One region of the Klebsiella sp. I138 genome, then DNA from elsewhere that is predicted to be linked to it. Evidence: predicted binding sites of a transcription regulator. Region 1 holds the regulator's gene; each other region holds the start of a gene.
The links. Region 1 encodes PurR, which represses purine synthesis genes. Its sites were predicted from a motif close to CANGCAAACGTTTGCNTG; they were not measured.
Positions count from the first base shown of each region.

Region 2: carA (glutamine-hydrolyzing carbamoyl-phosphate synthase small subunit) is a predicted target of PurR. The motif match lies at 4,766-4,783, and genes of this name have one in related genera.
Region 3: purT (formate-dependent phosphoribosylglycinamide formyltransferase) is a predicted target of PurR. The motif match lies at 4,313-4,330, and genes of this name have one in related genera.
Region 4: purE (5-(carboxyamino)imidazole ribonucleotide mutase) is a predicted target of PurR. The motif match lies at 1,998-2,015, and genes of this name have one in related genera.

Region 1 covers NZ_CP180447.1:1,089,017-1,096,421, forward strand. The annotation lists gene punC (purine nucleoside transporter PunC) at 1-641, opposite strand, end outside; gene punR (DNA-binding transcriptional activator PunR) at 754-1,665, shown strand; gene purR (HTH-type transcriptional repressor PurR) at 1,684-2,709, opposite strand; gene ACMYSK_RS05040 (YnhF family membrane protein) at 3,005-3,094, shown strand; gene ACMYSK_RS05045 (MFS transporter) at 3,257-4,423, shown strand; gene sodB (superoxide dismutase [Fe]) at 4,463-5,044, opposite strand; gene ACMYSK_RS05055 (C40 family peptidase) at 5,353-6,231, opposite strand; gene ACMYSK_RS05060 (Grx4 family monothiol glutaredoxin) at 6,569-6,916, shown strand; gene rnt (ribonuclease T) at 6,969-7,405, opposite strand, start outside.
Region 2 covers NZ_CP180447.1:3,317,067-3,324,471, reverse strand. The annotation lists gene ACMYSK_RS15465 (PTS system mannose/fructose/N-acetylgalactosamine-transporter subunit IIB) at 1-38, opposite strand, end outside; gene ACMYSK_RS15460 (PTS sugar transporter subunit IIA) at 50-478, opposite strand; gene ACMYSK_RS15455 (class I mannose-6-phosphate isomerase) at 483-2,228, opposite strand; gene ACMYSK_RS15450 (LacI family DNA-binding transcriptional regulator) at 2,418-3,434, shown strand; gene dapB (4-hydroxy-tetrahydrodipicolinate reductase) at 3,595-4,416, shown strand; gene carA (glutamine-hydrolyzing carbamoyl-phosphate synthase small subunit) at 4,875-6,023, shown strand; gene carB (carbamoyl-phosphate synthase large subunit) at 6,040-7,405, shown strand, end outside.
Region 3 covers NZ_CP180447.1:704,366-711,770, reverse strand. The annotation lists gene ACMYSK_RS03240 (DNA polymerase III subunit theta) at 1-159, shown strand, start outside; gene exoX (exodeoxyribonuclease X) at 238-897, shown strand; gene ptrB (oligopeptidase B) at 903-2,963, opposite strand; gene ACMYSK_RS03225 (tellurite resistance TerB family protein) at 3,081-3,770, opposite strand; gene ACMYSK_RS03220 (YebG family protein) at 3,868-4,233, opposite strand; gene purT (formate-dependent phosphoribosylglycinamide formyltransferase) at 4,370-5,548, shown strand; gene ACMYSK_RS03210 (bifunctional 4-hydroxy-2-oxoglutarate aldolase/2-dehydro-3-deoxy-phosphogluconate aldolase) at 5,610-6,251, opposite strand; gene edd (phosphogluconate dehydratase) at 6,291-7,405, opposite strand, start outside.
Region 4 covers NZ_CP180447.1:2,778,001-2,785,405, forward strand. The annotation lists gene cysS (cysteine--tRNA ligase) at 1-573, opposite strand, end outside; gene ppiB (peptidylprolyl isomerase B) at 747-1,241, shown strand; gene lpxH (UDP-2,3-diacylglucosamine diphosphatase) at 1,245-1,967, shown strand; gene purE (5-(carboxyamino)imidazole ribonucleotide mutase) at 2,087-2,596, shown strand; gene purK (5-(carboxyamino)imidazole ribonucleotide synthase) at 2,593-3,660, shown strand; gene ACMYSK_RS12995 (carbamate kinase) at 3,856-4,749, opposite strand; gene ACMYSK_RS13000 (DUF2877 domain-containing protein) at 4,759-5,562, opposite strand; gene ACMYSK_RS13005 (DUF1116 domain-containing protein) at 5,572-6,831, opposite strand; gene ACMYSK_RS13010 (acyl-CoA synthetase FdrA) at 6,841-7,405, opposite strand, start outside.

The sequences.
Region 1 (7,405 bases):
GCGTAAATCAGTACGTTTCCGCTGTATTCGCGCGAGCGCAGCAGCGTCATAAACGTCAGTTTTTTCTCGCTGCCTCCCGTCGGCTTGATGACCGGCTTCAGACGCAGGGCGGGCACCATCAGTAGCAGGGTGATGGCGAAAAGAGTGGCAAAGATGGCCTGCCATTCCAGATGCGCGAGCAGCCAGCTGCCGAGCAAGGGTGCGAGGGCCGGCGATAAGCCAACCAGCGGCATGATGGTGGCGAAAATGCGGTTAGTGCGCTGGGCGGGATAATAGTCCGTAACCATCGCCTGCCAGGTGACCGCCGCCGCGCAGACGCCGATTGCCTGAATAAAGCGAAGTACCAGCATCAGCGTAGCATCGCGAACCCACAGCATGCCCAGGCAGCTGATAGCGAAAATTGTCAGTCCGATCAGCAGAACCGGTTTGCGGCCGTAGCGGTCTGAAAGCGGGCCCCAGAACAGCTGCCCGATGGCGAAGCCGGCGAGGAACAGGCTCAGGCTGGCGCTGACCGATGCCGCAGAGGTATTGAGATCTTGCTGAATGGCCGAAAAGGCCGGCAGATACATGTCGGTAGCCAGGAAACCCAGCACGCTGAGTCCCGCCAGCCAAACTAAAAATCCTTTCCCGGGTTGTTGCATAACGTTCTCTTTCTTCTGATGCAGGTATGATGCCGCAGAGTGTAGGGAGTGCATTCTGGCTTGTGAAACGCTAATATTTGCTACATGCATTCAAAATTTTTGCAGGCAGAATATGTGGTCCGAATACTCACTGGAAGTTGTTGATGCTGTGGCCCGCAACGGGAGCTTTAGCGCGGCGGCACAGGAACTACACCGCGTACCCTCAGCGGTCAGTTATACCGTACGTCAACTGGAGGAGTGGCTGGCGGTGCCGCTGTTTGAACGTCGCCATCGCGACGTCGAATTAACGCCGGCCGGGGTCTGGTTTTTACAGGAAGGGCGCTCTGTTATCAAAAAAATGCAGATCACCCGTCAGCAGTGTCAGCAGATAGCCAACGGCTGGCGCGGCCAGCTGTCGATAGCCGTCGATGACATTGTTAAGTCAGCACGGATGCGGCAAATGATTGTCGATTTCTATCGCCATTTTCCGGATGTCGAACTGATTGTGTTTCAGGAAGTGTTCAACGGCGTCTGGGATGCGCTGGCCGACGGTCGCGTGGAGCTGGCCATCGGCGCAACCCGTTCGATTCCAGTGGGTGGGCGCTACGCCTTCCGCGATATGGGCATGCTGAGCTGGCATTGCGTGGTAGCGAGCCATCATCCGCTGGCGCAGATGACGGGGCCGCTCAGCGATGACGTGTTGCGCAACTGGCCGTCGCTGGTGCGAGAAGACACCTCCCGATCGTTACCAAAACGCACGACCTGGCTACTGGACAACCAGAAAAGGGTGGTGGTACCGGACTGGGAATCATCGGCGACCTGTCTGTCGGCGGGACTGTGCGTGGGAATGGTGCCGACCCATTTTGCTCGCCCATGGATCGATTGCGGCGAATGGACGGCGCTTGAGCTGGAGAACCCGTTCCCGGATGCCGCGTGCTGTCTGACCTGGCAGCAGAGCGACACGTCTCCGGCGCTGTCATGGCTGCTGGATTATCTGGGCGACAGTGAAACGTTAAACCGGGAGTGGCTGCGGGCGCCGGAGTGACCGGCGCCGTAGGGACATTTAGCGGCGGTAGTCGACGAACGGGCCGTCGACGACGGAGCGACGCTCGACCAGACGAGGGTGGACTTCGATAGACTGCGACTCTTCGCGCTTGTTAACGATACGATCCAACAACATGTTGAAGGCTGCTTCGCCGAGAGAATCTTTCGGCTGGTGAATGGTGGTCAACGCCGGGCTGAAATAGCGGGCGTTGCGCACGTTATCATAGCCGATCAGGGAAATGTCCTGCGGAACGCGCAGGCCCATCTCGTCTGCGGCGCAGATTGCACCCATCGCCATAATATCGCCGCCGCAGAAGACCGCCGTCGGGCGATGCTGCTGACTGAGGATCTGCTGCATTGCGCGATAGCCAGATTCTGGTTCGAAGTCCCCCTGAACAATCCAGTTTTCCGGCACGACGATCTGCGCTTCTTCCATGGCCTGCATAAAGCCCGCCAGGCGCCCGGCGCCGGTATTGCGTTCCAGCGGGCCTGGGATCACGCCGATCTCGCGGTGGCCGCGTTCGACCAGGTAACGGCCGGCCATATAGCCGCCTTCAAAGGCGTTATCGATGACTGAATCGGTAAAGTCAGCTTTTGCTTCACCCCAGTCCATCACCACCATGGGAATATGGCGATACTCTTCCAGCATGCTGAGAACCGATTCCGGGTATTCGGAACACATGACCAGCAGACCATCAACGCGCTTTTGCGCCATCATCGACAGGTAGGCCTGCTGCTTTTCGAGATCGTTCCACGCATTGCCCAGAATCAGGGTATAGCCTTTCTGGAAACAGCTCTTTTCTACGGCTTCAATAATCTCAGCGAAATAGGCCGCTTCGCTGCTGGTGGCCAGCAGGCCAATCGATTTGGTGTGATTAACCTTCAGGCTTCGCGCCACGGCACTTGGGGAATAGTGCAGTTCTTTGATAGCCGCCCAAACCGCGTTGCGGGTTTCTTCAGCAACGAAGCGGGTTTTGTTAATTACATGTGAAACTGTTGTAGTGGAAACGTTTGCGCGCTTCGCTACATCTTTAATTGTTGCCATTACTTCTCACTCCAGACCTTGACCTGATCGTCTGATTATCGATACGTAAACGTTTGCCTATACACACCCTGAATACAATGTTCAACATTGCATCACGTCGGGAAAACGACACAGAACGACAGGAAGGGGTCAATGGCCGATACGCTTTCAAATTAGCGTGGGATTTTGTCCGATCTTGCGGCAAAGGGGAAGAGCAAAAATGTGCATCACCCTAAATCTCAGAAGATTTTTACGCTATATTGTGTAAAAATGAGCAAGCTCACTTTTCGTGTGGGGATAACTGGGGGGAAAATTGATGGATACAGATTTAAAGTTTTCGCTGACAACAACGATTATTGTCCTGGGTCTTATTGTTGCCGCCGGGCTGACAGCGGTACTGCACTGATTTTGTCGGGGGAGAGGCCTCTTTCCCCCAATATTCCCCATTATTATCAATTTCGCAAAAATCTTTTGTCATTTCGTTTACTTCTGTTTTTTTGTGATTGATGTCATGCTTTTGACTTCTGATGAGATACCGTCGCTGATGACGGTCTGCTGGAGTCATTGAATGAAAATCAACTTTCCCTTGTTAGCGCTGGCGATAGGCGCGTTTGGTATTGGCACAACGGAGTTTTCCCCGATGGGACTGCTGCCGGTGATTGCCAGGGGCGTCGACGTCTCTATTCCTGCGGCGGGGATGCTGATCAGCGCTTATGCGATTGGCGTGATGGTCGGAGCGCCGTTAATGACGTTGCTGCTCTCTCATCGCGCGCGCAGAAATGCGCTGATATTTCTGATGGCGATATTCACCCTGGGTAACGTCCTCTCTTCAATGGCGCCGGATTACACCACGCTGCTGCTCTCACGTATTATCACCAGCCTGAATCACGGCGCTTTCTTTGGCCTTGGTTCGGTGGTGGCGGCGAGCGTGGTGCCGAAACATAAGCAGGCCAGTGCGGTGGCGACCATGTTTATGGGATTGACCATCGCCAACATTGGCGGCGTTCCGGCGGCAACCTGGCTGGGCGAAACAATCGGCTGGCGAATGTCATTCCTGGCGACTGCGGGGCTGGGGCTGGTGGCGATGGTCAGCCTGTGGTTCTCGTTGCCTGAAGGTAGCGCCGGCGATCGGCCGAATGTTAAGCAGGAGCTCTCCGTGCTGCTCCGCCCGCAGGTGCTATCTGCGCTGCTGACCACCGTGCTCGGCGCGGGGGCCATGTTTACGCTCTATACCTATATTTCACCGGTGCTGCACACCATTACGCATGCTTCACCGCTGTTCGTCACCGCGATGCTGGTGTTGATCGGCGTCGGCTTCTCCCTGGGGAACTACCTGGGCGGTAAATTTGCCGACCGCTCCGTCTCCGGGACGCTAAAGGGTTTTCTATTGCTGCTGATGGTAATTATGCTGGCCATTCCGCTGCTCGCTCAGACGCCGTTGGGGGCCGCTATCAGTATGGTGGTCTGGGGTGCGGCAACCTTCGCCGTGGTTCCGCCGCTGCAAATGCGGGTAATGAGAGTGGCTCATGAAGCGCCGGGACTGTCATCTTCGGTGAACATCGGGGCGTTTAACCTGGGGAATGCGCTGGGTGCGGCAGCCGGTGGCGCGGTAATTTCCGGCGGGCTGGGCTATGCCTTCGTACCGGTGATGGGGGCGATTATTGCTGGTCTGGCTCTGCTGCTGGTGCTGTTTGGCGGCCGTTCGCAACCGGAAGAGGCGTTTGCCGGGCAGTAGATTTATTCGCAGAAGGGTTGCCCCTTCTGCGTAAACGTTTTATGCCGCCAGATTGGCTGCGACAAACGTCCAGTTTACCAGCGCCCAGAAGTGCGCCAGATACTCAGGGCGAGCGTTACGGTAGTCAATGTAATAGGCATGTTCCCAGACATCCACGGTCAGCAGCGGTTTGGCGTCGCCGGTCAACGGCGTGCCAGCGTTGCTGGTGGAGACAATGCTCAGGCTGCCATCGGCATTTTTAACCAGCCATGTCCAGCCTGCGCCAAAGTTCTTCGCTGCCGCATCGGTAAACTTCGCTTTAAAATCTGCAAAGCTGCCGAAAGACTGGTTGATGGCAGCTGCCAGCTCGCCTTCCGGCTCGCCGCCCGCATTGGGTGCGAGGCAGTTCCAGTAAAACGTGTGGTTCCAGACCTGAGCTGCGTTGTTAAAGATGCCACCTTCGGAAGAGCGGACGATCGCTTCTAAAGACTGACCTTCAAACGGAGTGCCTTTGATCAGGTTGTTGAGGTTGGTGACGTAGGCCTGATGATGCTTGCCGTAGTGGTATTCCAGGGTTTCTGCGGAAATGTGCGGCGCCAGGGCGTCTTTTGCATACGGTAATGCAGGTAATTCAAACGACATTGTTACTCTCCTTATAACTTCTTGTTTTTTAGCTCACATTCAAAGGATGTTTCACCATCCAGAACTGCCTGTACTGTCTATCGCCGGGACGAGTGCGACAGGCTTTTATTGTGATCAGAATGCTAACACTTGCCGAACGGAGTTAAAAGCCTTGCAATGATAAAGGGTATATTTAACAACCGTGATCGGCGCAGCCTACACCCGGAAGGGGGAAAAAATGTCAGGTAAGAGGAGGGGAGTCTGTTCTGCGTGACCGGCGTGCGAATTCCGTGCCACAGATAACCTACCGCAGGTGCGGCAGGTGAGAGTTAGCGGATAGTTTTCGGGGTCATCACGCGGCGGGCGCCAACATAGTGGCGAATCCAGTAATCTTCGCTTAATGAGGTTATCTGGATATCACGGCCGGTACGCGGCGACTGAATAAATTTACCGTTGCCAACATAGACGCCAACGTGGTCGGCGGTGCCGCGCCCACGGGTACGGAAGAACACAAGATCGCCGCTTTGCAGCTCCCCGCGATCGACCGGACGGGCGTCGCGCAGGTGGTACATCTCATTCGCGGTACGCGGAATGCGGATTTTGACCAGATCCTTATAGGCGTAATAAACCAGTCCACTACAGTCGAAACCGGTACGCGGTGAGGTCCCGCCCCAGCGATACGGTTTGCCAATCTGATCCATCAGCTTAGACATGGCGGTGCTTTGCGCTCTCTGTACGCGGGCTTTGTGCGCATCTGCCAGCGTTAGCGGCTGTTCTTCCACGACCTGCTTACAGCGCTTTTTATAGCCTTTGCGCACGACACATTTGCTCTGCACGCTGGCCATAACCGGTGCCGGCTCGGCGCTCGGCGTGAGCGGTTTTGCACACTGTTTTTTATACCCTTTACGCAGGACACATTTTTTAGTGCCGGCGGCCTGACGGTTCAGCGCCGTTTGGCTGGATGCGGTGGTGCGGGTTGGGTGTCTGGTGCGGGTAGCCGTCGAGGCTTTCTTGCTGGAGGTTTTGGTCGTGGACTTTGTTTTCTGGTTGGTGGCTTTTTTCTTACGTTCTGTAGTGCCCTTCGCCGAATGCGCTTTTGGCGTGGCGGAGGTGTGCGTATGCCCTGAAGCATGCGCCAGTGGAGTAAATGAGATAGATGTAAACAGTAATGCACAGAGCGAAATCGCGATTTTGTTTAGCCGCGCCACTGAGCAATCCCCTGATTAATGACAGATATGTACCCATACCTGACGGTGAATGACAAAACCCAACGATTCTAAAGCATAAAAACCCGGAAAGTTAATACTCTTTTGTATCTAAAGTGTCGTTTGATTAACAATTGCAAAAAATTATCTCAGACATTAACCACCTTGTGCGGAAAATGTACAGCGATAAGACATGTCCGAGAGCAAAATGATATTTTTAAGGCAACTTCTGGCCGCAGAAGATAAAATATAATGAGTGAAAAAAATGTTATTATCTGTCCTGCGTTCAGGACGCTACAATGACAAATTACTGCCGTATAGAAGTTAAGGAAGCATGACAATGAGCACGACTGTAGAAAAAATCCAACGTCAAATCGCTGAAAACCCGATCCTGCTGTACATGAAAGGGTCTCCGAAACTGCCAAGCTGCGGTTTTTCCGCTCAGACCGTGCAGGCGCTGTCTGCATGCGGCGAACGTTTTGCCTACGTTGACATCCTGCAGAATCCGGATATCCGCGCGGAACTGCCGAAATTTGCTAACTGGCCGACCTTCCCGCAGCTGTGGGTTGATGGTGAGCTGGTTGGCGGTTGCGATATCGTGATTGAAATGTATCAGCGCGGCGAACTGCAACAGCTGATCAAAGAAACGGCGGCGAAGTACAAGACCGACGAACCGAAAGCGGAATAAGTCTGCTGCCAGTAAAAAAGCGACTTCAGATGAAGTCGCTTTTTTTTGTCTCTTATTCGCTTTCTGCGAGCGGCAAAGGCCAGCCGCCAAGACGTTTCCAGCGATTGACTATCTCGCAAAACAGCTGCGCCGTCTGCTCGGTATCGTACAGTGCAGAGTGTGCCTTGGTACCATCAAATGCCATACCGGCAGCCAGGCAGGCTTTAGACAGCACAGTCTGGCCGAGTGCCAGTCCGCTGAGTGCTGCGGTATCGAAGGTCACGAAAGGGTGGAACGGATTGCGCTTGAGTCCGGCGCGTTCAGCGGCGGCCATCGTAAAGGTGAGATCGAACGTGGCGTTGTGCGCCACCATAATGGCACGATTACAATCGTTGTCCTTAATCCCCTTACGGACCATTTTAAAAATGGCGTGCAGGGCGTCGTATTCACTTACCGCACCGCGTTCAGGATCGTTCGGATTGATGCCGTTAAAGGCCAGCGCCTCAGGTT
Region 2 (7,405 bases), 2.2 Mb from region 1:
ATAACGCGGTCGTCGATACGTACAAAAGAGATACTCATAACAGTTTCCTTTAAAAATCATCGGACTGAACGGTTAACGTCGGGGCGGCCATAACCAGCGTTGGCACGGTTAGCGCCAGCAACTGGGTGGCCGCGTCGTGCACATCCGTTAAATGGTGAACCTCGTCGCTTTGTAGCAACATCGGGAAATTGACCCCCGCCACAACGGCGACAGGGGGGATCGTCAGGGGTGAAAATGCATGCTGGCAGGCAACGTTCCACGGGGTGCCGCTTTGCATATCGCACAGCACCAGCACGCCATCGGCGTTTTGCCCGGCGCTAGCCAGCGTGCGGGCAAAATCCTGTCGGAAACCTTCAATACCGGCCTGCTCACCGAGCGTTACGGCAAAAACATGAGGTAATTCACCGTAAACCATCCGGCCACTCTCAAGCAGGGCATTCGCCAGCGGGCCGTGAGTAGCAACAATAATGTTGATCATGCGCTTATCCTCTTACCCAGGCTTTTATGGTCGCGAGCTGTTGCCCTACGCCTTTACCCGACGGCGAAATACGATATTCACCCACCGCGGCGGGAATAATAAAGGTCTCGGCATAGTGGACGACGAACGGCTCGAAGGCGCCGTCTGGGCTGTCAACGACGGCCTCCGCACCTTCGACCAGATTGAGTACGTTCACGCCACCCTGCGTATGATGGGTCACCGGCGCGGTGAACCAGTGGCGGCGCGTTTCGATAAATTCACGTTCATGCATCCCGGTTCGTTCTTCACGCCAGCCTTCACCTTCGGCGACGGGCTCAATCTGGTTCACCAGATTGCTGGCAACCCAGCGGGTGTCGCGCTGCCAGTCGATAACCTGCTCCCCATGCTCCAGATGGACAGGGCGCGGCAGGCCATCTAACCCTAAACGACCCCAGTCCCACAGTTTGAAGGTAAAAATATACGGCGTGGCGCTGATTTCGAGCACCATCGTGCCGCTGCCCGAGCAGTGAACCGTGCCGGCAGGGATCAGGAAGTGATCGTGCTTACGCGCCGGGATCTGGTTAACAAAGCGGGTATCATCGAAGGCTTTCTCACCGCGCGCGGCGGCTTTAAGATCGTCCAGCATCGCCTGCGGATCGGTTCCCGTTTTGGTTCCCAGATAGACCACCGCATGCGGCTGTGCTTCGAGGATGTAATAGCTCTCATCCTGGGTATAGTGCATACCAAACTGCTGCTGGATGTATTCGGTGACGGGATGGACCTGGAAGCTCAGATTCTGACCGCCGATGGTGTCCAGAAAATCAAAGCGGATAGGAAATTCAGCACCAAACCGCGCGTGAACTTTCTCGCCAAGCAGCGCACGCGGATGGAGCAGAACCAGGTCTTGTGAGGGGATCTCGATCCGCACCTGACCAAAGCGCAGTAACAGGCTGTTTTCCTCGGGCACGCAATCAAAACACCATGCGTAATTGGGCGCGGAGGGATCGAGATCGAATTGCTGTTTCATCCACTGGCCGCCCCAGACGCCGGGATCGAAGAACGGAGCGACGCGGAACGGGCGGGTGGTGGTTTGCTGAAGTCCGGCGCGCAGCGCCTCACCGCTGACCAGCGTCGGCGCCTCTTTTTGCGTCGTATCGAGCAGGTAGTCGGCGCGTTTGAGCAACGGCGTTTTGTGGCGGTCGAAAACGCGCCATTCAATAAAAAAGGCACGTTTATAGCGACGGAGGATGTCTTCGTCCTGGTTGTCCGCTCCCCAGTTTCCCAGGCCGTCATGGCGCATTCGCTGCTGGATTTCCCAACGTGGCATATCGGCATAGACCAACAGATCGCCCGGATGGACGAGGGTGGCTCCTGGACCATAAATAACGATGACGCCTTCCGTCACGGCGTCAACCTGCTGGCGCAGCTGATGCAATGTGTCGGCGTTAAAAAACTCATCCAGATGATGACAGGAGAGGACCCCAAAAACACGGTCGTCGGTGAGGTTGCGGGCCAGTAAATCGTGGAGCGCCTGCTCATCGCGACGGGCGGATTCGACGTTCAGTACCAGGGCCGCGTTCAGTGAGGGCAGAAGGTGCTGCTCAAGCTCGTCAAGCCGCACGCCCGGATAGCAGTCCACAACCAGTACGGTTCTGGAGGAGGTTGAAGTCCTGAGGTTAAGCGCTGCAAGGATGGATTCCCAGCCCTGCCAGGCCTGGTCGCCAAAGCCCTGAACGACAACTTCAGGGAATTTATGATAAGTCGTTTGCATTGTTTGTCTCCGTATTGGCTAAATTAAGATTAATCGATTAACCTTGTTTTGACAGTATGGTTAACGCGATTAACCCGCCATAATGAGCAAGTAAAGCGCCAAAATGGGCGTTATTGTGAGTCCTGTCACAAGGAAAAATGCGATGTTTAGGTTATTCGATTAACCTTCGGTGAACGAACGGGAGAGAACATGACAACAGTGACGCTGGCGCAGGTAGCAGAACGGGCGGGAGTCTCCACAGCGACCGTTTCGATGGTGCTGCGTAATCGAGGGCGGATTTCACAAGCCACGCGCGAACGGGTGCTGAAAGCGCTGGATGAGGCCGGGTATGTCTACAATCAGACCGCTGCCAACCTGCGTAATCGCAGCAGCAATCAGGTTGGGCTGCTGCTGCACGATATTACGAACCCGTTTTACGGCGAGATGACGGCAGGGTTGAGCCATGAAATGGAGCGGCATGATTTGCTGTTATTTCTGGCAAACAGCGAAGAGTCAGGTGAGCGGCAGCAAAAATTTGTCGATTCACTCATGCGTAATAACGCCTGTGGCATGGTGCTATGCGCAGCGCGAGAAACTCCGACCTCATTTTTTGACGCACTGAAAAGGCGCAATATCCCCGCCATCATGGTGGTGCGCCCGCTCAGCGATCCGGATTTTGATTTTGTTGGCACCGATAACTTTCTCGGTACCCAAATGGCCACGGCGCACCTGCTGAAAATGGGGCACCGGCATATTGCGTTTATCGGCGGTAGCCTGAGTTCCGGCACCCGTGCTCAGCGAATTGGCGGGTTTACCAGTACGCTGCTGGAGAGCGGGATTTCACCCAATCCAGAGTGGATTGTCACGGCCCAGGCCAGCCAGATTGATGGTGCGAAAGTCGCTGAAGCACTGCTGACCCGCTATCCGGAAATCACCGCCGCGGTTTGTTATCAGGATATTGTCGCCCTTGGCGTGATGCAGGCGCTGCGTAAGACCGGGCGTGAGCCGGGCCAGGATTTTGCGCTGGTAGGCTTCGACGATATTACCGAAGCGGCCCTGGTTCAGCCTGCGCTGACGACCGTTTCGGTGGCGGCGAAAGAGATTGGCCGCAAAGCCGGTGAGCTGCTGTTTAGTCGAATTCAGGGCAATGATGAGCCGCCGAAACGTATTATTCTGCCGCCGGCGCTGGTGATCCGCGAGTCTTGTGGTTTTCGATTGAGGGCATAAAGGCCGGTTCGCATAAGAAACGACGCCAGCATATAGTTTTTACTGATATCGAACGCCGTTTGTCATAAATTTCTAATTATCGGTGTTTTAGAGTAGCGGCTCATCGACGGGCTGGTTAATCTGAAAACAATTTACGTTAAGTTAACAAAAGAGAATAGCTATGCATGATGCACAAATCCGCGTGGCCATCGCGGGCGCGGGCGGCCGGATGGGACGCCAGTTGATTCAGGCCGTACAGCAGATGGACGGCGTAGCGCTGGGGGCCGCGCTGGAGCGTGAAGGTTCTTCCCTGCTCGGCAGCGATGCCGGCGAGCTGGCCGGCGCTGGTAACGCCGGTGTGGTGGTGCAAAGCAGCCTGGCGGCGGTCAAAGATGATTTTGACGTGCTGATCGATTTCACTCGTCCGGAAGGCACCTTAAACCACCTGGCTTTCTGCCGCGAACACGACAAAGGGATGGTGATTGGCACCACCGGTTTTGATGAGGCAGGGAAACAGGCTATTCGCGATGCGGCGCAGGATATTGCTATCGTTTTCGCGGCTAATTTCAGCGTCGGCGTGAACGTGCTGTTAAAGCTGCTGGAAAAAGCGGCGAAGGTGATGGGCGACTACACCGATATCGAGATTATTGAAGCGCACCACCGCCACAAAGTGGATGCGCCGTCGGGCACCGCCCTGGCGATGGGCGAGGCGATTGCCGGCGCGTTGAACAAAGATCTGAAGGATATCGCGGTCTACAGCCGTGAAGGTCACACCGGCGAACGTGTCCCGGGGACTATTGGCTTCGCCACCGTGCGCGCCGGGGATATTGTCGGTGAACATACCGCGATGTTTGCCGATATTGGTGAGCGTATTGAAATCAGCCATAAAGCCTCCAGCCGGATGACTTTTGCCAATGGTGCCGTTCGTTCCGCATTATGGTTAAAAGAGAAGAAATCAGGCCTTTTTGATATGCGTGATGTGCTTGAATTGAATGCTTTATAAGGTTTATTACCCATCGTGATGTGGTTATTGCATTCAATATGTAATTGATTGCAAAGGGCAATATTTTATTGCCCTTTTTATTTTTGAGCGTTTTGTGATTATAATCCTATGAAGTTTCTATAACTTGTACTTATCTCTTCTTTTTCTGTTGTGTTATTGTAAATTTTGACCATCTGGTCTACTTTTTTGCTCTGGCACGCTCACTTTTTCAATCTTCCAGGTCCGCAAGCGTTTTCTTAGCATAGTTAGTTGATCTTTTTGCCTGCTAAAGCAGTGTGAAGTGTCCAGTGACGTAAAAATAGATTAAAAATATCGGCTTTAAGTTGACTTTTACCCGACATCTCTCCAGAATGCCGCCGTTTGCCAGAAATCCATAGGTAAGCAAATTTGCATTGATTCATGCTACACATATGCATTAATATGCAAATAAAGTGAGTGAATATTCTCTGGAGGGTGTTTTGATTAAGTCAGCGCTATTGGTTCTGGAAGACGGAACCCAGTTTCACGGTCGGGCCATCGGGGCAACGGGCACGGCGGTTGGGGAAGTCGTTTTCAATACTTCAATGACCGGTTATCAAGAAATCCTCACTGATCCCTCCTATTCCCGCCAAATCGTCACTCTTACTTATCCCCATATTGGTAATGTCGGCACCAACGCCGCCGATGAAGAATCTTCTCAGGTACATGCTCAGGGTCTGGTTATTCGCGACCTGCCGCTGATTGCCAGCAACTTCCGTAATACCGAAGACCTTTCTTCTTACCTGAAGCGCCATAACATCGTGGCGATTGCCGATATCGATACCCGTAAGCTGACGCGTTTGCTGCGTGAAAAAGGCGCACAGAACGGCTGCATCATCGTGGGTGATAACCTGGATGCACAGCTGGCGCTGGAAAAAGCCAAAGCGTTCCCTGGCCTGAACGGCATGGACCTGGCGAAAGAAGTCACCACTTCAGAAACCTACAGCTGGACGCAGGGGAGCTGGACGCTGGCGGGCGACCTGCCGGAAGCGAAGGCGGAAAGCGAGCTGCCGTTCCACGTCGTAGCCTACGATTTTGGCGCCAAGCGTAACATCCTGCGTATGCTGGTAGACCGCGGCTGCCGCCTGACGGTTGTCCCGGCAAAAACCTCTGCCGAAGAAGTGCTGAAGATGAATCCGGATGGCATCTTCCTGTCCAACGGTCCTGGTGACCCGGCGCCGTGCGACTACGCCATTGAAGCGATTGAAAAATTCCTCGAGACCGATATTCCGGTATTTGGCATCTGCCTTGGCCATCAGCTGCTGGCGCTGGCGAGCGGAGCGAAGACCGTTAAGATGAAGTTCGGCCACCACGGCGGCAACCACCCGGTTAAAGACATTGATAATAACGTGGTGATGATTACTGCCCAGAACCACGGTTTTGCGGTAGACGAAGCCTCCATGCCGGCTAACCTGCGCGTGACCCACAAGTCACTGTTCGACGGTACGTTACAGGGCATCCACCGCACCGACAAACCGGCATTCAGCTTCCAGGGACACCCGGAAGCGAGCCCAGGCCCGCACGATGCCGCGCCGTTGTTCGACCATTTTATTGCGTTAATTGAGCAGTACCGCCAGTCCGCGAAATAATCAGGAGAAAAAAGCCATGCCAAAACGTACAGACATAAAAAGCATCCTGATTCTTGGCGCTGGCCCGATCGTTATCGGCCAGGCTTGTGAATTTGACTACTCTGGCGCCCAGGCCTGTAAGGCCCTGCGTGAAGAAGGCTACCGCGTCATTCTGGTGAACTCGAACCCGGCCACCATCATGACCGACCCTGAAATGGCCGATGCGACCTACATTGAGCCTATCCACTGGGAAGTCGTGCGCAAAATCATCGAAAAAGAGCGCCCGGATGCCGTACTGCCAACTATGGGTGGCCAGACGGCGCTGAACTGTGCGCTGGAGCTGGAACGTCAGGGCGTGCTGGCCGAGTTTGGTGTCACTATGATCGGCGCCACCGCCGACGCAATTGATAAAGCGGAAGACCGTCGTCGCTTCGATGTGGCGATGAAGAAAATCGGTCTGGATACCGCCCGTTCCGGTATTGCCCACACGATGGAAGAAGCGCTGGCGGTTGCCGCTGACGTGGGCTACCCGTGTATTATCCGTCCCTCCTTCACCATGGGCGGCACCGGCGGCGGTATTGCTTACAACCGCGAAGAGTTTGAAGAAATTTGTACCCGCGGGCTGGATCTCTCTCCAACCAACGAGCTGCTGATTGATGAATCGCTGATCGGCTGGAAAGAGTACGAAATGGAAGTGGTACGCGATAAGAACGATAACTGCATCATCGTCTGCTCCATCGAAAACTTCGACGCCATGGGTATTCACACCGGCGACTCCATCACCGTTGCACCGGCGCAAACCCTGACCGATAAAGAATACCAGGTGATGCGTAACGCTTCGATGGCGGTACTGCGTGAAATCGGCGTGGAAACCGGCGGTTCCAACGTACAGTTCTCTGTGAACCCGAAAGACGGTCGTCTGATTGTTATCGAAATGAACCCGCGTGTATCACGCTCTTCCGCGCTGGCGTCTAAAGCAACCGGGTTCCCGATTGCCAAAGTGGCGGCAAAACTGGCGGTGGGTTACACCCTGGATGAGCTGATGAACGACATCACCGGCGGTCGTACGCCGGCCTCGTTCGAACCGTCCATCGACTACGTCGTGACCAAGATCCCACGCTTTAACTTTGAAAAATTTGTTGGCGCGAATGACCGCCTGACGACACAGATGAAATCTGTTGGCGAAGTGATGGCAATTGGCCGCACCCAACAGGAATCGCTGCAGAAAGCGCTGCGCGGCCTGGAAGTGGGCGCAACCGGCTTTGACCCGAAAGTCAGCCTGGATGACCCGGAAGCGCTGACCAAAATTCGCCGCGAGCTGAAAGATGCTGGCGCCGAGCGTATCTGGTATATCGCCGACGCATTCCGCGCGGGCTTGTCGATTGACGGCGTCTTCAACCTGA
Region 3 (7,405 bases), 380 kb from region 1:
GTCGCCTTTAAAGAGCGCTACAATATGCCTGTTGTCGCCGATTTAGTTGAACGCGAGCAGCCGTCACACCTGCGTGACTGGTTCCGTGAACGTCTGATTGCCCATCGTCTGGCGTCTGTTTCGCTGTCGCGTCTGCCCTATGAACCTAAAGCAAAATAATTCCCGCCCCCTGCTGACGTCCCGGTTGGCAAGCGCTGCGCATTCAATTACGCTGGTTTCTTTGGCCAGGAGTGAGCCATGCTACGCGTAATCGATACGGAAACCTGCGGATTACAGGGCGGTATTGTTGAAATTGCCTCCGTTGATATTGTCGACGGACAGATAACCAATCCCATGAGCCATCTGGTGCGCCCCGACCGCCCTATCAGCCCTCAGGCCATGGCGATTCACCATATCACCGAAGAGATGGTTGCCGATAAGCCGTGGATTGAAGAGGTGCTCCCGCATTACGTCGGCAGCCCGTGGTATGTCGCCCACAATGCCAGCTTCGACCGTCGGGTATTGCCGGAAATGCACGGGGAGTGGATCTGCACCATGAAGCTGGCCCGTCGTCTGTGGCCAGGCATTAAATACAGTAATATGGGGCTGTATAAATCGCGGAAGCTGAATGTCGCTACGCCCGCGGGGCTCCATCAACACCGCGCGCTGTACGACTGCTATATTACCGCTGCGCTGCTGCTCGATATTATCAACGTTTCCGGCTGGCAGCCGGATGAGATGGCAACCATTACCGGCCGCCCGGCGCTGTTGACCACCTTTAGCTTCGGGAAATATCGTGGCAAGGCGGTTGCCGAAATAGCAGAAAACGATCCGGGCTATTTGCGTTGGCTATTCAATAACCTGGATCGCATGAGCCCCGAGCTGCGCTTGACGCTCAAGCACTATCTCGGGGAGTAGTCGCGCTAAACGTCTGCCTGGCCGGGTAATGTCCCCTGCGCCAGGCCAATCAGAAAGGCAAATTCCAGCGCCACTCCTTCATAGCTTTTAAAGCGCCCCGACTTACCGCCGTGGCCAGAGTCCATATCGGTGCACAGTAGCAGCAGGTTATCGTCTGTTTTCAGCTCGCGCAGTTTCGCTACCCATTTTGCCGGCTCCCAGTATTGCACCTGCGAATCATGCAGGCCGGTCGTAACCAGCATATGTGGATAGGCCTGCGCCTTAACGTCATCGTAAGGACTGTAGCTTTTTATATAGCGATAGTACTCTTCATCCTGCGGATTTCCCCACTCTTCAAATTCCCCGGTCGTCAGCGGAATCGACTCGTCGAGCATCGTGGTGAGGACATCAACAAACGGAACCTGCGCCACCACGCCGTGAAACAGCTCTGGCCGTTGATTAATGGCAACCCCCATTAGCATCCCACCCGCGCTGCCGCCCATCCCGTAGCAGAGGCCAGGATGACCATATCCCTGCGCCAGCAGCGCATCGCAGACATCGAGATAATCGTTAAAGGTATTCTTCTTACACAGGAATTTGCCATCCTCGTACCACTGCTGCCCTAATTCACCGCCGCCGCGGACGTGGGCTATAGCAAATACGAAGCCACGATCGAGCAGGCTCAGGCGGCTGGCGCTGAAGTCAGCATCTTCACTGGCACCGTACGACCCGTAGGCGTAGACCAGCAGTGGGCTGGCGCCCTTGCGAAAATGTTCATGCCGGTAAACCAGAGAAACCGGAACCTCCACGCCATCCCGGGCCTTAATCCACAGGTGTTCGCTGCGGTAGCGACTGGCATCAAACCCTTTCACCTCCTGCTGCTTGAGTACCCGTCGCTCACCGGTATCCATGTCCAGTTCAAATAACGTGTCCGGGGTGGTCATGGAGGAGTAACCATAACGTAACCGGGAGGTTTCCGGTTCTGGATTATATGCAAGCCAGGTGACATAGGCCGGATCATCAAAGGCGATCCCGACCACTTCCCGGGTCTTACGGTTGATCTGGCGCAGGCTGGTTAACCCGCGCTGGCGTTCCTCGACCACCAGCCAGTCGGTAAATAAGGTGAAACCTTCGAGCATGACATCCTGGCGCGGGGCAATCAGGGTCTGCCACTGTTTTTCGTCACGTTCATGGGTGCGGTAGAGGCCAAAATTTTTACCCTCGCGATTGGAGCGAAGATAGAAGGCATGCTGGAAATGATCGAGACTGTACTCATGATCTTTACGCCGCGGCAGGAAACACACCGGTTCAGCATCCGGCATTTCAGTATTAAGCAGCCGTACTTCGCTGGTTGTTGCACTGGCAAGATAGATAACCGCGAATTGCCGGGAGGTGGTCGTATGGATACTGACGTAGAAGGTTTCGTCTTTCTCCTCGTAGACCAGAACGTCGGATCGCGGTGAGGCGCCAACGGTATGTCGCCACACCTGATAAGGCAGCAGCGTAGTCGGGTGCTTGCGGACATACCACAGCGTTTGCGAATCATTACTCCAGGCAAATTCTGGCGAGACGTTTTCCAGCACCTCGGGATACCATTCGCCATTTTGTAGGTTACGCAAGCGCAGGCCGTACTGCCGTCGGGAGAGATAGTCCTCCGCCAGCGCCATGATCGTATTGTCCGGCGAGATCCCCAGTCCGCCAAGCGTATAGAATTCGCTCTTCGCCGCGCGCTGGTTGCTATCGAGTAGCACCTCCCATTCATCCCACTCTTCTTTCAGCACCGACTGGCGCTGGTAAATAGCGTATTCGCAGCCGGGTTCATACACCTGGCGATAGCGATAGCCATTTTTGCTGTAGGGTGCAGAGACTTCACGCGGCGGGATACGGTCAATGATTTCTTTCAGCACCCGCTCCTGCAGGCTGCGCTGAGTGGACATGACCTTCTGCCCGTATTCATTTTCCTGGCGAAGATAATCAAGCACTTCCGGCCGCGAACGATCGTCGTCGCGCAGCCAGAAGTAGTTATCAAGGCGGGTATCGCCATGCAGGGTCATGGCGTGGGGGATTCGTTTTGCTTTTGGTGGCATCTTTTGGTCTTTTGCATCCTGTATTTCATACACAAAATCATTCAAGAAGCGGCTTGAAGGATGGCGTGTGTATAAGGGTGGCAAAAGTGGCCCACGTTGCAAGCAAAACCTGCTGATTTAGATAGAAAGCGCCTGTTTTTGTGCCTGAATATCCTGTTCGATGTCGGCACGCACTTCCGCCGGGAGCCCTAAGGCCTCGCCGAGGGCGTTGAGATAGCTCCGCTCCATAAAATGGTCGATATCGATCGCAGCACAGCTGATGTAATAGATTTCCAGCGCCTCTTGCTCGCTAGTGATGCCCTGAGCCAGACGCTGCGGGTCAAGCGGCTGCGCCAGGGCGCGATCGATTAATACGCGGCCCTGCACGGCAATATTAGCCGCACGCAGCTGCTCTTCGATGTTTGCCCGCTCACTGTCGTCAATATGCCCGTCGCTTTTAGCCGCAAACACCAGCGCCAGTATCAGCCGTTCGCTGCGGGCATCAAGCCCGGTCGCCGGCGAGTCCTGCGACGCGATGGCGGATTGCCCGGTGCAAGCAACAGGTTGCGCGGGCGAAGCTTCCTGTATTTTCTGCTGGTATTTATTCCACAGCACGCTTCCCGCAATCGCTCCGCCGCCAACCAGCAGCGCGCTGGTGCCATATTTGGCCAGCAGCTTACGCGATGATTTACTGGCTACCAGCAGCCCTGCCAGGCCACCTAGCGCGCCAGGCAGGAGGAAGTTTTTCCCATCCGGCCTCTCACCTGATGATGAAGATGGTCCCTGCTGACCCAGCAGAGACTGGAGTTGATTAAGCCAGTTAGCCATGATTCCCCTCGTTGCATATTAGGCGTAATCACCAGCCTAAACGACGAGATGTAAGGAAATGTGATGGACAACTAAAGATGCGCAAATTCGGCTAGTGTCAGGCCGCCTTTACCTTCCGTGATTTCGCTGGCGCTGGGGGTTCGTGCGACTCGTCTGCTGCGGCTTCCGGCGTTTCTGCCCCCTGGATGTCGGTCTCAGAGGACTGCCCGGCCGTTTCATCTTCCGCTTCCGGACGTTTTCCCGACCTCAGGATATGATGTAGCGTCTCTTTGCGTTCCGCCAGCCACATTGCCATTTCATCGCGCTGTGCTTCATCCAGCGTGAGCGGGCACTCTACCAGCCAGTCGTTGAGGACTTCGGCAAGATCGAGCATTTTGTCGTAAGCATCGGCCTCTTTTTTGCTGGTAAACGACATTTTTTCCTCACCTTCGCGGATCACCACATATTTAATTTCAACCGCCATTGTGCAGCCTCTTTTATACTGTATTTTTATACAGTATAGCAAATTTTCACCCGAGACTCAACCAACAGCCATAAAGACAGACGCAAACGTTTTCGTCTATAATGCGGCGCATGTTTTTTTACTGTGGAAAAGAGTCATGACGTTATTAGGCACAGCGCTGCGCCCGGCAGCAACGCGGGTGATGTTGTTAGGTTCCGGTGAACTGGGTAAAGAAGTCGCCATTGAGTGTCAACGGCTGGGCATTGAGACCATCGCGGTAGACCGCTACCCTGATGCGCCGGCAATGCAGGTGGCGCATCGTTCGCACGTCATCAACATGCTGGACGGCGAAACGCTGCGCGCGCTGATTGCAGAAGAAAAACCCGACTTCATCGTGCCCGAAATTGAAGCCATCGCCACGGATATGCTGGTCGAGCTGGAGCTGGCCGGGCAGAAAGTCGTCCCCTCTGCCCGCGCGGCAAAACTGACCATGAATCGTGAAGGTATTCGCCGCCTGGCCGCGGAGGAGCTGCAGCTGCCCACCTCCTCCTACCGCTTTGCCGACAGCGAAACCGCCTTTCGTGAGGCCGTTGCTGAGACAGGGCTTCCCTGCATCGTGAAGCCGGTCATGAGCTCATCCGGCAAAGGCCAGAGTTTTATTCGTCACCATGACCAGTTGGCCGATGCCTGGCGCTATGCGCAACAGGGCGGCCGCGCCGGCGCAGGCCGGGTTATCGTCGAGGGCGTGGTCAATTTCGATTTTGAAATTACTCTGCTTACCGTCAGCGCCGTCGACGGCGTCCATTTCTGTGCGCCGGTCGGCCATCGCCAGGAAGATGGCGATTATCGCGAATCCTGGCAGCCGCAGCAGATGAGTGAACGTGCGCTGGCCCGCGCGCAGGAAATAGCCAGCAAGGTCGTACTGGCGCTCGGTGGCTATGGACTGTTCGGCGTGGAGCTGTTCGTCTGCGGCGACGAGGTTATCTTTAGTGAAGTCTCTCCTCGTCCACACGATACCGGAATGGTCACGCTCATTTCACAGGATCTTTCAGAATTTGCCCTCCACGTCCGTGCCTTCCTTGGTCTGCCGGTGGGCGCGATTCGCCAGTATGGCCCGGCGGCCTCAGCGGTGATTCTGCCGCAGCTCACCAGCCACAACGTCACCTTTAATAATATTCAGGGAGCGGTTGGCGCAGGCCTTCAGCTGCGCCTGTTTGGCAAACCGGACATTGATGGCTCTCGTCGCCTGGGCGTTACGCTGGCCGTTGCCGATAGCGTTGATGAAGCGGTGGCACGGGCGAAAGCTGCCGCATCGGCCGTCCTGGTTCAGGGATAAAAAAACCCGGTGGCGCAAGCGCTACCGGGTCTGGACTTCGCGATTTATCAGGGCGTGAAAGTTACTTCGCGCCTTCAACTGCTTCGCGGGCAATGTTGGTAATGCGGTCGTAATCACCGGCTTCCAGCGCATCCGCCGGAACCAGCCAGGAGCCGCCGATGCACAGCACGCTGTTCAGCGCCAGGTAGTCACGGTAGTTCGCCGGAGAGATCCCGCCGGTCGGGCAGAAACGGATATGCGCGAACGGACCGCCGATAGCCTGCAGCGCTTTCACGCCGCCGTTAGCTTCTGCCGGGAAGAATTTGAACTCTTTCAGGCCATACTGCATGCCCAGCATCAGTTCGGATACGGTGCTGATACCCGGGATCAGCGGGATCGTCCCTTCTTCAGTCGCCGCTTTCAGCAGAGACTCAGTCAGACCCGGGCTGATAGCAAACTGCGCGCCCGCATCGGTCACGGCTTTCAGCTGTTCTACGTTTGTTACGGTACCTGCACCGACAATCGCGTCCGGTACTTCTTTGGCAATCGCGCGGATAGCATCCAGTGCGCACTCGGTACGCAGAGTCACTTCCAGTACGCGTACGCCGCCGGCAACCAGCGCTTTGGCCATCGGCACAGCGTGTTCCAGCTTTTTCACCACGATCACCGGGACAACCGGGCCGGAGGTGAGGATTGCTTCTGCAGTTGTTTTCCAGTTTTTCATCAGAGTTTCTCTCTCGCCAGATCTACAAATTGTATCGTCTTAAAAAGTGATGCAGGTTGCGCCCTGTTCTGCTCCGGAGAGTTTTTCACGCAGCGCTGCAAACATTTCCCGGCCGCTCCCGACGCGCGAACCGCTGAGGTCAGGAACATGCGGCTGGCGTGCGGCCAGTTCAGCCTCATCCACCAGCAGCGTCAATTCGCCCGTTTGCCCGTTGACGCGGATGATATCGCCATCACGGACTTTTGCCAGCAGCCCGCCATCGTACGCTTCAGGCGTAACATGGATTGCTGACGGGACTTTGCCTGATGCGCCAGAGAGTCGACCATCGGTAACCAGCGCAATTTTGAAACGGCGGTCCAATAATACACCAAGTGGCGGCATAAGTTTATGTAATTCTGGCATACCGTTCGCTTTTGGCCCCTGATGACGGACAACAACCACACAATCCTTGTCCAGCATTCCGGCTTCGAAAGCAGGCAGGACGTCGTGCTGGCTTTCAAACACCACCGCTGGTGCTTCGATGATTTGGTTGTCGACCGGTACGGCAGAGGTCTTCATCACCGCACGACCGAGGTTGCCGCTCAGCACTTTCGTCCCGCCATGGCGAGAGAATGGCTTATCGAAAGTCGCAATAACCTGATCGTCGAGCGGCGCGGTCGCCCCTTCGCGCCAGTCCAGCTCGCCGTTGTTCAGCCACGGTTCCATGGTGTAACGGGAGAGACCGAAACCGGCCACGGTGTTGACGTCTTCATGCAGCAGGCCGCCTTTCAGCAGCTCGCGTACCAGCACCGGTACGCCGCCCGCAGCCTGGAAGTGGTTAATGTCCGCCGGACCGTTCGGGTAGAGACGCGCCAGCAGCGGAACAATGTCAGACAGGTCGGAGAAATCATCCCAGTTAATGATGATCCCTGCCGCGCGGGCCATCGCCACCAGGTGCATCGTATGGTTGGTCGAACCGCCGGTTGCCAGCAGTGCAACGATCCCGTTCACCACCACTTTCTCATCAAACATTTTGCCCAACGGCATCCATTCATTACCGTTACCGGTCATGCGCGTGACCTGACGTGCGGCAGCGGCGGTCAGCGCCTGGCGCAGTTCAGCATCCGGATGCACAAACGACGAGCCCGGGAGCTGCATGCCCATAAACTCCACGA
Region 4 (7,405 bases), 1.7 Mb from region 1:
CTCACCCTCTTTCGACATCTTCCACAGCACGAAGTCCATCGGATTACGTTTGACGTCAACCACATCAACCCGCGCCCCGGCCTGCAGCTGGTCCAGGTCCTGGCGCGACAGCTGCCCGTAATTCGGATCGGTCGGTACCGAGAACATCACATCACCGTTATCCGCCACGTACGCATGCCCGCGCGTAATCAGCTGTTCGGTGATTTCAATAATCTCGGGGATATGGTGCGTCGCACGCGGCTCAAGGTCCGGGCGCAGAATATTCAGCGCATCGAAATCCTTGTGCATTTCAGCAATCATTCGATCGACCAGCGCGACAAAGCTTTCGCCATTCTCATTAGCGCGCTTAATGATTTTATCGTCGATATCGGTAATGTTGCGCACGTACTTCAGCTTATAGCCGAGAAAACGCAGATAGCGGGCAACCACGTCAAAAGAGACGAAAGTACGGCCATGGCCGATATGACAGAGATCGTAAACGGTAATTCCACACACGTACATGCCCACTTCCCCGGCATGGATAGGTTTAAACTCTTCTTTTTGGCGCGTCAGTGTATTAAAAATTTTTAACATCGAAGATTCCGTGTAGACGTGTGTGAAAATAAGTCGCGTATTCTAACCTTAATTCAACCCCGAAGCAGCACACAATGCAAGGTGATCGAACCCCGCGGTTATGCTATAACAGCCCCCTATGTCACGCCCAACTTTGGGTTTAAGCACCACAATCATCGGAACAGGATGCAAAAATGGTTACTTTCCACACTAATCATGGCGATATCGTCATCAAAACTTTTGACGACAAAGCGCCGGAAACAGTTAAAAACTTCCTGGACTACTGCCGCGAAGGTTTCTACAACAACACCATTTTCCACCGTGTTATCAACGGGTTCATGATCCAGGGCGGTGGCTTTGAGCCGGGCATGGAGCAGAAAACCACAAAATCTCCGATCCAGAACGAAGCCAACAACGGTCTGAAAAATACCCGCGGTACGCTGGCCATGGCCCGTACTCAGGCGCCTCACTCCGCTACTGCACAGTTCTTCATTAACGTGGTGGATAACGACTTCCTGAACTTCTCCGGTGAAAACCTGCAGGGCTGGGGCTACTGCGTGTTTGCCGAAGTGGTTGAAGGCATGGACGTGGTCGACAAAATCAAAGCGGTAGCAACAGGCCGCAGCGGCATGCACCAGGATGTGCCGAAAGAAGATGTTGTGATCAAAAGCGTCACCGTTAGCGAGTAATTCGTGGCGACACTTTTTATTGCGGATTTGCATCTGCAAACAGAAGAACCGGCGATCACCGCCGGTTTTCTACGCTTTTTAGGTGGCGAAGCTCGGGAAGCAGACGCGCTGTATATCCTCGGCGACCTGTTTGAAGCCTGGATTGGCGACGACGATCCAAACCCGCTGCATCAGGAAATCGCTGCTGCCATCAACGCATTAAGCCAGTCAGGCGTTCCCTGCTATTTTATTCACGGCAACCGCGATTTTCTCGTTGGCCAGCGCTTTGCGCGCGCCTGCGGTATGACGCTGCTGACGGAAGAAAAGGTGCTCGACCTGTACGGTCGTCGGGTCTTGATCATGCACGGCGATACCCTCTGCACTGACGATCCGGGCTATCTGGCTTTTCGCGCCAAAGTCCATACGCCATGGATTCAGCGTCTTTTCCTTGCCCTACCGCTGTTTATTCGTCGCCGTATCGCCGCCAGAATGCGCGCTGACAGCAAAGCGGCCAACAGCAGCAAGTCGCTGGATATTATGGATGTCAATCCGCAAGCCGTTGTCGACGCGCTGGAAAGACACCGGGTGCAATGGCTGATTCACGGCCACACCCACCGCCCTGCCATCCACCCGTTAGACGCTAACGGCAAGCCGGCGTTTCGCGTAGTCCTCGGTGCATGGCACAGCGAAGGCTCGATGGTCAAAGTCACCAAAGATGACGTTGAACTGATCGCATTCCCGTTTTAATTTCCACCGCATTTTCACCTCAGTTCTGGCGACGCAACCGTTTTCCTTACCGAAAGATCATGTTATTCTCTGTGGCCTCTAAAGCAGTGTGAAGCACACCCACAGGAGTTTTAAGACGCATGTCTTCCCGCAATAATTCGGCGCGTATCGCCATCGTGATGGGGTCCAAAAGCGACTGGGCTACCATGCAGTTTACCGCAGAAATCCTTGATGCCCTGAACGTTTCGTACCATGTTGAAGTGGTCTCCGCACACCGGACGCCCGATAAGCTGTTTAGCTTTGCCGAAGGCGCGGAAAGCAACGGTTATCAGGTGATTATTGCCGGTGCGGGCGGCGCGGCGCATCTGCCGGGCATGATTGCGGCGAAAACCCTGGTGCCGGTCTTAGGTGTGCCGGTCCAAAGCGCGGCGTTAAGCGGCGTTGACAGTCTCTACTCTATCGTTCAGATGCCACGCGGTATTCCGGTCGGTACCCTGGCTATCGGCAAGGCCGGTGCCGCTAACGCGGCCCTGCTGGCAGCGCAGATTCTGGCGGTGCACGATGCGGAACTGCATCAGCGCCTGAGCGCCTGGCGTCAGGCCCAGACCGATGAGGTGCTGGAAAATCCGGACCCGCGGGGTGCGGCATGAAGCAGGTTTGCATCCTCGGCAACGGCCAGCTAGGTCGCATGCTGCGCCAGGCCGGTGAACCGCTGGGTATCGCCGTCTGGCCGGTCGGGCTGGAAGCCGATCCTGAAGCGGTGCCGTTTCAGCAAAGCGTGATCACCGCAGAAATCGAACGGTGGCCGGAAACGGCTCTCACCCGTGAACTGGCGCGTCATCCGGCGTTTGTTAACCGCGACGTGTTCCCGATCATTGCCGACCGTCTGACGCAAAAACAACTGTTCGATAAGTTGGATCTCGCCACCGCCCCGTGGCAGCTGCTGGCAGATAAAAGCGAATGGCCGGCGATCTTCGCTCGTCTTGGTGAACTGGCAATCGTTAAGCGTCGCGTAGGCGGGTATGACGGTCGCGGCCAGTGGCGTCTGCGCGAAAATGACATCGCCCAGTTGCCGGACGAAAACTATGGCGAATGCATCGTCGAGCAGGGTATCAACTTTTCGGCCGAAGTGTCGCTGGTTGGCGCCCGCGCGCAGGATGGCAGCACGGTGTTCTACCCGCTCACCCGCAACCTGCACCAGGATGGCATTCTGCGCACCAGCGTCGCGTTTCCGCAGGCCAATGCCCGCCAGCAGGACCAGGCGGAAAGCATGCTTACCGCCATTATGGACGAGCTGAACTATGTGGGGGTGATGGCGATGGAGTGTTTCGTCACCGCTGACGGTCTGCTGATTAACGAACTGGCGCCGCGCGTGCACAACAGCGGCCACTGGACGCAGAACGGCGCCTCTATCAGTCAGTTCGAGCTGCATCTGCGGGCCATTACCGGCCTGCCGCTGCCGCCGCCGGTGGTGAACAGCCCGTCGGTCATGATCAACCTGATCGGTACCGATCTGAACTATGACTGGCTGAAGCTGCCGCTGGTGCATCTGCACTGGTACGACAAAGAAGTGCGCCCGGGACGCAAAGTGGGTCACCTGAACCTGACCGACAGCGATACCGACCGCCTGAGCGCCACGCTGGAAGCCTTAAAACCTATTCTGCCGCCGGAGTACGCCAGCGGTGTCTTCTGGGCGCAATCCCAGCTGGCATAGTCCTTCCCCAGAATCCCGGCTTGCGGCGCCCTGCGCCCTGGCCGGGCTACCAAACTCATCAACCAGGGCTATCCAAAGCCATTCCCGGTGGCGACGCTGCGCGTCTGTCCGGGTTACCCCAGCCTGTACGACCCCGTAGTTCGGACAAGGTGCGTCAGGCGCCCCCAGGGGCCAGAACCCGGAGAATCCCCCCCATCAGGGCTTGATGCAGGTCCCCGCCAGACCAGCAAGCGTGTCATCGATGCGCGACAGCGCGCCAATCCATGCCGGCTTCCCTTTGCGTCGAACATAGCCGCTCACCGCCGCGATTTTTGGCCCCATTGCACCATCATCCCGGGCAAAGGGCGCCAGTGCTTCCGGCGTTGCTTCACGAATTGGCCGCTGCATCGGGGTCCCCCAATGTTCATATACCGCATCCGCATCGGTCAGGATAACCAGACCATCGGCATTAATCTGCTCCGCCAGCAACGCTGCGGCCAGGTCTTTATCGATAACCGCCTCCGCGCCCTTACCGCTCTCCAGCACTGGTATTCCGCCGCCTCCGCAGCATATCACCGCATGGCCTTCGCTTAGCAGACGCTCGATCGTCTCACTCTCCTCAATTCTGACCGGTACCGGTGAGGGCACAACCCGCCGCAGATACTTGCCGTCACGTTTCATTGTCCAACCATATTCGGCCTCCAGCTGCGTCTGCAGCTCGGGGTCATAAACCGGACCAATAAATTTTTCTGGCGCCGAAAATGCCGGATCCTCTGAGGCCACCGCAATCCGCGTCATGACCGTCGAAACCGGTGGCATCAATGATTCCTGAGCCAGGCGTTGGGCCAGCATATAGCCAATCATGCCCTGACTTTCCGCCACCAGCACGTCCAGAGGATAAGGCGCAACATCGCCATAAGACAGATTCTGTAGCGCCAGCAGGCCCACCTGCGGCCCATTGCCGTGAACAATAGCCAGCCGGTAATTCTGCGCCAGGCGCGCCAGTGCGGGAACCGCACTATCAATATTTCGATACTGATTTTCCACGGTCAGCGCTTCCCCGCGCTGTAATAAAGCGTTGCCACCCAGGGCAACAACCAGCGTTTTCATAAAGAGTCCTTAGATAATATGTTGCGCCAACCAGAATCCCAGAAGCGTGTCAGCACCGGAGGTGTGCCCCATCGCCAGCAGAGCATCGATGGCCGGCTCAATACGGCGTTCACGCTGAAGAGCGTGAACGAAATGCATCAGCGGCGAGGCGAAGCGCCCCTCGCTGGCGTAGCGTAAGTAGTTGACGCTAACCTGCGTCGTGGCCGCGTGCAGATCGCCGGATGCACGAAAGAACGTCGGCCCACCGTGGCGAGACATCTGCCCCGCGCACCACGCTGCCAGCATCATCCCGATAAGCATGTCGTCCAGACTCGGCGTCAAACCCGGCCCCTTCCCCAACCACAGCCGCCAGTCAACGGCGCTCCCGGTCAGCGCAGAAGCAAAACAGTGGCGTAACTGCCGCAGCTCAGGATGCAGTGGTAGATAGATAGCCTGCGACAGCGGCCCGAACAGCCCCGTTTCCTCCAGACGATTCATTAACGCTGTCGGCAGGTAAGCACCGTTTGGCTGGTCGCGCGGCCGCAGAGAGCAACGCCTGCGCGGTGGCGACAGTAAAAGATCGTTAATCTGAATGCCGTCATCCCGCGCCGTCAGCATGGCCCCCGCCCGTAGCGCCGCGTGCAGTCGGATAAAGTCGCGATGGCGTAATACCCATCCGCCGGGGCTAACCCCCTGCCCCTGATGATGAAGCGTCAACAGCGCGCCGCCTTCAACATAGAGATTGATAGTGCGCCGCCAGAGGCCACCGGTTCGCCACGGCTGACGATGGTCCGGGGCATCTACGCTGCCTATCAGCGGACGTATAATCTCCATCGCACCTCCTCAGCTCACGCCTAGCTCGTCCGCCAGCGCTTCCAGCGCCAGCTCAAAGCAGGCCAACGGCGCTCTGACAGTCCCGGCGCCAATCTGACCGATCCCCGCTTCTTTATGAGCAATTCCGGTGTTGATTAGCGGAGTTATACCGGTTTCGACGACCCGGCGAATATCCAGCCCCAGGCAGGCTCCCTGGAAATCCCAGCCCGGAATTTGTAGCTGCATATTGCGCTCAAGGAAGATTTCCGCCATCTCCTCGGAAACGGATTTCGCCGCCTCCATCCCCCCTGCGCCAACAAAGCGGGTGACGCCTGGGGCCGCGATCATCGCCGCGCCGCCAATACCGAAGGTTTCGGTTATCGCGCTGTCGCCCATATCCGGGTTGGCCTGATCCTGTGAGAAGCCGGTAAAGAACAGCCCCTGCGGCGTATTCACTGGCGCGGTAAACCAGCGATCGCCTAACCCACTGACGCGAATGCCAAACATATCGCCGTTGCGGGTCATCGCAGTCACGATACTGCCGGCACCAATTTTCGCCCCGGCATCCATCGCCGATTTACAGTAGGCCATCGCCAGGTTGAGGAAGAACTGATCGGTAATGGCGAGGAAATCCATCACTTCAGCAAGCTGCTGTTTGTCGTGGTTGAGGCGTGCCAGATGAGGCGCCAGCGTACGCATCAACAGGGCTGAGGTGGCGATATTGCGCTGATGAAATTCATCGCCCATGGTGATGCCCTGCGCCATCATCGCGGTCAGATCAATACCGCGCTCCATCTGTTTCAACGCCGCACTGAGGACCGGCATCAGCACATCACGCATCCAGCGCAAGCGCTGCTGTACGTCTTCGCCATAGGCGCCGAAACGCATCACCTTGCCAATCCCTTCATTAAGATTGCAATACGCACGGTTCCCTTCGGCGATATTCTCCACCACCAGCATCGGCATATTTGGTGAAGTAATCCCCCCCATCGGCCCTACGGCGTTAACGTGATGGCAGGGAATAAAGGTAATTTCGCCGCCTTCCAGCATCGCATGGGCCGTTTTTTCTTCCTGCGCCCAGCCTTCAAATAAGCATGCGCCAATGCAGGCACCTTTCATCGGGCCGGTCATCTCCTGCCAATGCATCGGCGGCCCGGCGTGGAGCAACGTTTTGTTCTGATTCAGCGCCTCGATTAACGAACCCGCCGGCTGCACATCCAGCCAGTGCGGACGTGCATTACGAATTCGTTCTATTACTGCGTCATTGGCCTGTGCCACTGATGTAAACATAGAGACCTCTTATTGCAAACGTTCTAAAAAACGAGCCAGTTTCTTATTTCCCCCGGCGATCGGCGCCCACTGATAGTGAACAACCGGCGTTCCGGCGGACTGTAAATCGAGAGCAAAGCTACGCAGGCCAGCATTAATCACCGCCACGCCATCCAGCAGGCTGGCGCGCGGGGTCTGCTCTACCATCTGCGGTGGGCTAATAAGCGCGGCGGCAAGCAGCGTGGCTTCAGGGAGGCTATCAACCACCACGACCCCCGCATCTTCAAGGGCAGCAATCTGGAGGGAGCGGCACTGTGGATCAGTTTCGGTACCGGTCACCGTAGCGATAACATGCAGTGGGTGGCGCTCGCCTCTCACGACCCACGCCTGCTGACAGGCTTCAACCAGTGATTCAGCAGGGTCGGCTGTGGCTCCGTAGCCAATCACCACGTCCAGCAGCAGCACGCCAACCTGACTATCCTTGCCAAGTTCGGCAATAAGCTGGTTGCGCAGCGAGGGGTCGATCATTGGATGCGGGCGGCCAACGGTGTAAAAATCATCACCGAGGTCGATGACCTGATGACCCAGCGCATTG